Regions from separate parts of the Mesorhizobium sp. M7A.F.Ca.CA.001.04.2.1 genome, predicted to be linked through region 2. Evidence: predicted binding sites of a transcription regulator. Region 2 holds the regulator's gene; the other holds the start of a gene.
The links. Region 2 encodes LexA, which represses DNA repair genes until DNA is damaged. Its sites were predicted from a motif close to TGTTCNNNNTGTGTTCNG; they were not measured.

Region 1 (3,413 bases), on a different contig from region 2:
CCACACTTTCCAGGCTGGTGCGGGTCGAAGGTTCTATGCGCAGCGCGGCCAGCGGCAGGGGCGCCAGCAGCGCCTCCTCCTCGCCTGACACAACGATGCGGTCGCCGCAAAAGCGTGCCGCCGCCCAGGCCGCACCCGGCGTCGCGGCAAGCCCGGCGCGGACATCGAAACCCTGATGGAAGAAGCGCGACAGGATGTCGTCCAGCATGGCGCGCTCGCCGCCGAACAGATGGGTGCAGCCGGTGACGTCGAGAAACAGGCCGTCTGCCCCGTCCAGCGCCACCAGCGGGGTGTAGCGGTCGCACCAGTCGGCGAGGCCTTCGAGCAGGCGGCGATCGGCTTCCGGATCGGCCTCGACGACGTCGATCGACGGATGCATGGCGCGCGCATCGGCGATGCCCATGTCGCGCTTCAGGTGCAGCGCCTCAGCCCGCTCGTCGAGGGCCGAGATGCGCTGTGCGTTGCGGTCGCGATGGCTGATCACGAGCGGCGGGTGAGATGGGTGATCCGACGACCGGGAACGCCAGGACCGCCCCAGACGCTGGCGCAGGATCCTTTCCGCCGCCAGATAGGGAAACCACAGGGACAGGATTCTTTGCCCGGTCTCTTGCCTCGCCCGCTCTTTCGTCGAATGCGCGTTCATCGGGGTTCCACTCCAGTGTGAATTGTCCAGGCAGGGCCGTGCGGCTCTTGCCGATGGTGAGGGTGAAGGCCGGGCGGCCGATCGAGCCGGCCAGCGGCCCGGCGATGGTGTCGCGCGGCACCGCCGGCGCCGAGGCGACGATGAGGCGGACGGGTGCCGCCGTCGGTTCGGGCCCAGCCGCCTGCCGCAGCAGGAACACCGGCCGGCCGGCCGCTTGCGCCCTTGCATGCAGCCGGCGTGTCGCGGTCAGGTCAAGCCGCTGCGGATTGCCGCGGATTTCCAGGATGACGGCGGCGAGCGCCGTCATCCGGGCCGCCTCCTCGGCGACCCACAGTGCATCGACGAGCCTTGGCGCCTCGGAAAACAGCAATTGCTCCGGCTCGATGCCGAACGAGGCGTGAAGCCCCCTGGCATAGGGAAAGCCGGCCTCGCGAAAAATCTCCGATGTGCCGATCCACAGCACCGGCAGCCCCGGCGTTTGCTTGAGGATCAGGCTGGTGAGCGACAAAGCGAAGCCGGCGACGGCCCCGGCATCGCGGGTTTCAAGCCCATGGATTTCGCTCAGGGCGGCCTTCGGCAGCCCGCCGCTCAGGGCGGCGTCGAGGCGCCCGACGCCGATAGGCAGGAACGCATCCGGCAACGCCGCGGCAATGCCACGCCGGACGATTGTGAGATCAGTGTTGACGTCAGCATCAAAGGGTGCGGCTGCCGGCGCAGCCAAGCGCTCGGGCAGCGTTCCCTCGATTTTCGCGATCTGGCGGCGCAGGGCAAAAACAGTCTCCCGCGCCACGGCGGTCATCGCCATGACGGTCAGCTTCCACTCACAATTGTTCCTGTTATGTTCCTATAGATTCCAGAGCGCATCCCAAGAGTCAAGCAGAGTCATGGGGAATTTATTCCTCTCTGCAGGGATGGCGCAGGCGCATCGGCCCGTTCATTTGCCGATTCCGGTGCGAAAGCCTATATGCCGGGATCAAAGGACAAAGCATGGCCCGCATCTACAAGACCCGCACCTGGCACGACGAACTCTCGCCCTCGATGGACGAAATGGAGTTCCTGGCGCTGGAGGCGTACGCCCATCTGCCGGAGGATTTTCGCAAACTGACCGGCGAGATCGTCATCCAGATCGCCGAGTTCCCGACCGACGAAATCATGGACGATCTGTCGCTGGAAACGCCATTCGACCTGCTCGGCCTGTTCGAGGGACGCGGCATCGCCGAGCGCTGGAACCCGCAGACCGGCGAAGGCCCGAACCGCATCACGCTCTACCGCCGCGCCATCCTCGATTACTGGTCCGAGAACGAAGAGACGCTGGGCGACATCGTCACCCACGTGCTGATCCACGAGATCGGCCACCATTTCGGCCTGTCGGACGAAGATATGGAGAAGATCGAAGAGGCGGCGGAGTAGGGTGCGCTGATATTCAGGTGATGCCGGCCTGCAAATGATGGCTTCCTGCGCTTCCCCGCTCTACCGCGTCGCGGTAGAACTGTGCTCACGTACCCAAAAGTACGCTCCGCTCCGGTTCTCGGAAACCACCATTTTCGACTCGGCCTGACCTGAATCTCAACACACGCTGCGTCGGAGCTTTTCAAATCTACCAGTCACTCAGCTTGGTATCGGGCCCGTATTCCTGACCGTCGATATCCTTGACCACGGCCTGGCCGCAACGCATCGCTTTGGCCTTCTTGTCGTAGGCATAGGTCGGCGAGCCGAACAGATGCCAGCCCTTGTTCAGCGCCGCTGTCACCTTGTGGCAGAAGCTGGCATCGTCCGGAGCGGACAGAAAGCGGTAGAGTTTCATTGTTCAATTCCTGTCGTGAGTAGCTGTAGCCCACTCGCATCCATCGAGCATTTATGACCCGATGGCGGCTGCCTTCGCCAGCAGTTTTTCGGCCTGCGCCAGGTGCAGCCGTTCGACCATCCTGCCGTTCAGCGCGATCACACCCTTGCCGGCATTCTCGGCGAGCGCGAAGGCTTCCTTCACCGAGCGTGCCTCGGCCACCGCTTCCGTGGACGGCACGAAGGCGCGGTTCGCGGCTTCGATCTGGGCCGGGTGGATGAGGCTCTTGCCGTCGAACCCCATGGCCGCGGCTTCCGCGCATTCATGGGCGAAGGCGTCGAGGTCGCGAAAATCGTTGGAGACGCCGTCGAGCATGTCGATGCCGCCGGCGCGTGCGGCCAGCACCATCTGCATCAGCCATGGCACGAGGTAGCGCCTATCAGGCGTCGCCAGAATGCCGGTCTCCTTGACCAGATCATTCGTTCCGGCAACGAAACAATTGAGCCGCGAGGCCGGATCGCGGCCAAGTTCGGCGATGGCGCCGATGTTGAGCAGCGCCTTGGGCGTCTCGATCATCGCCCATAGTTTCACGCTGTCGGGGGTAAAATTGTCGTCAAGCACGTCGCCGGCCTCGAGCAGGTCGCGCGGCGTGTCGACCTTGGGCAGAAGGATGCCGTCGGGTTCGCAGCTTGCGGCAGCCAGCAGGTCGTCGGCGCCCCATTCGCCTGATATCGCATTGATGCGCACGATCATCTCGCAGCGTCTCTCGGAATGGCCGGCGAAAATGCCGGCCAGTTTTTCGCGGGCGGCGATCTTGTCGGCCGGAGCGACGGCGTCTTCCAGGTCGATGATGATGGCATCGCAGGCAAGCTGCGCGATCTTGGCCAAGGCCTTGTCGCTGGAGGCCGGGATGTAGAGCACGGAGCGGCGCGGACGGTAGGTTTCCATGGCTGATCTATGCCGCTTGTGGGCGGGTGAGGCAAGCTC
Region 2 (3,413 bases):
GCCGCAGTCGAAGCGATGGATGCCACGGATCCGCTGCGGGCCATGCGCGACCGTTTCATTCTGCCGGAGGGGGTGATCTATCTCGACGGCAATTCACTGGGGGCAGCATCTCATGCCGTTTTCGGCGAGCTGCAGCAGGCGGCGACGCAGGAATGGGCCCGAGATCTTATCCGAGCCTGGAACACGGCCGGATGGTTCGAGATGCCGATCGAACTCGGCGACCAGCTCGGACGCCTGATAGGAGCCGCGGCCGGCCAGACCGTTGTCTGCGACACGACATCGACCAACATCTACAAGGTGCTGCACGCAGCGATGGAGATGCGGCCCGGCCGGTCAGCCATCGTCGCCGAAGGTGACAGTTTTCCCACCGACCTGTACATCGCCGAAGGCGTGGCCTCGACCCGGGATGGCGTCCTGCTGCGCCTCGCGGGCGTCGACGCGCCGACCATCGAAGATCTGATCGACGAAAACGTCGCGGTGGTGCTGGTCAACCACGTCAATTACAAATCGGGTGAACTGCGCGACATGGCGGCGCTGACGCGCAGGGCTCATACGGCCGGAGCGCTGATCGTCTGGGATCTCTGCCACACCGCCGGCGCCCTGCCCGTCGAGCTCGATCAGGCAAATGCCGATTTCGCTGTCGGCTGCACGTACAAGTACCTCAACGGCGGTCCGGGCGCGCCGGCCTTCATCTATGCCGCGCAGCGCCACCACGGCGATATCAGCCAGCCGCTCAGCGGCTGGTGGGGCCATGCGCGGCCCTTTGCCTTCGAACGGGGTTATGTTGCCGGCACCGGCATCCGCCGTTTTCTGTGCGGTACGCAACCGGTCCTGTCGATGCGGGCGCTCAAAGGCGCGCTTGCCATCTGGAGCGACGTCGACATGGCGGCATTGCGAAAGAAGAGCGTCGCGCAGACAGAACTGTTCATCCAGCTCGTCGAAGCCAAGTGCGGCGCCTACGGTCTCACGCTGGAGACCACCCGCGACGCGACCAGGCGCGGCAGCCAGGTGTCGTTCCTTCACGACCACGGCTATCAAATCATGCGGGCGCTGATCGAGCGCGGGGTGATCGGTGACTTCCGCGCACCGTCGACCATCCGTTTCGGCTTCACGCCGCTCTATGTCAGCTACAAGGATGTGTGGCTGGCGGTTGAGGTTCTGGAAGACATTCTGCGCACGGGTGCATGGAAGGACCAGCGTTTCGCCGTCAAGGAAGCCGTTACCTGACGCACCGATCCCGGCGATCCGCCGTCGCTGCCCTCACTGCCTGGCAAATGACGGAGAGCTGAATTTCCAGCCAAAATGCCCAACTGACGTTGGCGTTTTGGCTCCGTTTCGTTCACGGCCAACGAACGTCCCGAAGGTTGCAATCGCCCCTTGTCGAGGCTGATCGACAGATAATGCCAAGCTTTGGTAGAGGATAAGCCACAGGTCATTAACCATAACAATTTCAATGTGAGCAGGCGCATTGCCGAAGGTGGCGCCCGTCGATCGTAACCCGCTGGCAAGCGCCAAATAATTTCAGCAGCCTTAACAAATTCATTAAACTTTAAACGGTTGCAGAACACAACTGGAACAGATAGTGTTTGTTCTGGGTTTGTTTTTCGATTCTGGTTTCAGGGAACCTGGGGGCCGCCATGCTGACACGCAAGCAACATGAACTGCTGATGTTCATCCATGAACGCCTGAAGGAGAGCGGCATTCCGCCATCCTTCGACGAAATGAAGGAGGCGCTCGACCTTGCCTCCAAATCCGGGATTCATCGGCTGATCACGGCCCTTGAGGAGCGCGGCTTTATCCGCCGGCTGCCCAATCGGGCCCGCGCGCTGGAAGTGCTGCGGCTGCCGGACTCCATCGCGCCAGGCCTCAATGCGGCAAAGAAGTTTTCGCCAAGCGTCATCCAGGGCAGTCTTGGTCAGGGTGGTGCTCTTGGCCGGCAGATCAAGCCGGCGCCTTCGCGGATGCCTTCGCCCGGCAATGACGACGATGCGGTCTCTGCCGTTTCGATCCCGGTCATGGGTCGCATCGCCGCCGGCGTGCCGATCGATGCCATCCAGCATCAGACGCATTCGATTTCGGTGCCGCCGGACATGATCATGGGCGGCGCGCACTATGCGCTGGAGGTCAAGGGCGATTCGATGATCGAGGCCGGCATCTTCGACGGCGACACCGTCATCATCCGTAACGCCGATACGGCCAGCCCCGGCGAGATCATCGTGGCGCTGGTCGATGAAGAGGAAGCGACGCTGAAGCGGTTCCGCCGCAAGGGCGCCTCGATTGCCCTCGAAGCCGCCAATCCAGCCTACGAGACACGGATTTTCGGGCCCGATAGGGTCAAGGTGCAAGGCAAGCTCGTCGGCCTGATCCGTCGCTACTGAGACGGCTGTGGGTTGACCACTGGCTTCTCGGGTTTCTTGAAGGGTGCCAGCCCCCTCGCCTCGCGAGAGTATCTGCGTTGCGTGTGCCAGGGCCGATATGGGCTGTCCACCGCGAAGCTGATCGTCGCCGGCGTGGTCGCCGATTGGCGATCGAAGAAGACCGCGGCACTGCCTTTGCGAGCCAGTTGCCGCTTGGTGATGACGAGAACCAGTGGGTTATGACAGGCGTCATAGGCGGTGGCGTCGTTGACGACGATCAGCTCGGCGAAGCCGCAGGCTTTCCAGGTGTCCTTGCGGTCCTCGACATAGGCAATGATCGCACCGGACATGTGCCTGGCCACGCAAACGCCTGAGGAGCAATAGAACGGCGATCCCGGCGGTAGCTCAACGGCATCCGCGACGTCGAATTGCCCATCGCTGTTGTCGAACACTTCCGGAACGACGATGGTTTCCGATGTCAGCGCGCGTTTCCAGTTGTCGACGGTGAATTCGTTCGGCCGTTGCCGGCTAACGGCAAGCTCACCGCCACCGATCGGCAACGCCACCAGCCGGGCGTCTTCCGAGATCAGCACATCGGGCGTGCGCGTATCCGAGACGGTCAGCAAGCCTGCCAACGCGAATGGCAGAGCCGCGAGCCGCAGCCATGTCGTCGCCATCGTCGCGATGACCAGGGCAATGGCCACCAGCAGGACCGACTGTTGCGAAATCAGCCCGACCCCATCGACAGGCGAACGCTCGGAGATCCAGCCCGATATGGCGATCATCATCGTCAGGCCCTTGCCCATCAGGTAGAGAGCTGGCCAATCCAATCCGAAAGGCATCAGCAGCGCGCTGGCGACGGCCAGGAACATGACGACGGTGACGATCGGCATAACCGCGAGATTGGCGAACAGGCTGAGCGGCGACACACGCTGAAAATGCCAGATGGCAAACAGCGTCGTGGCGCTGCCGGCGATGATCGAGGTCATGGCCAGACCAATTGCCGCCAGCAGGAATTTTCGTGTCAGGAACCCGGGCAAGGATCGCTTCGGCGGC

Region 1: a site for LexA is predicted at 1,472-1,489, ahead of EN955_RS04980 (metallopeptidase family protein). Genes of this name have one in related genera too.

The regions. Positions count from the first base shown of each region.
Region 1 is NZ_RZQT01000009.1:42,337-45,749, forward strand. Features, by position in the region: gene EN955_RS04970 (DUF6504 family protein) at 1-484, opposite strand, end outside; gene EN955_RS04975 (hypothetical protein) at 426-1,448, opposite strand; gene EN955_RS04980 (metallopeptidase family protein) at 1,631-2,053, shown strand; gene EN955_RS04985 (DUF1737 domain-containing protein) at 2,241-2,447, opposite strand; gene EN955_RS04990 (CoA ester lyase) at 2,499-3,374, opposite strand.
Region 2 is NZ_RZQT01000091.1:8,437-11,849, reverse strand. Features, by position in the region: gene kynU (kynureninase) at 1-1,227, shown strand, start outside; gene lexA (transcriptional repressor LexA) at 1,638-2,378, shown strand; gene EN955_RS24145 (ComEC/Rec2 family competence protein) at 2,372-3,413, opposite strand, start outside.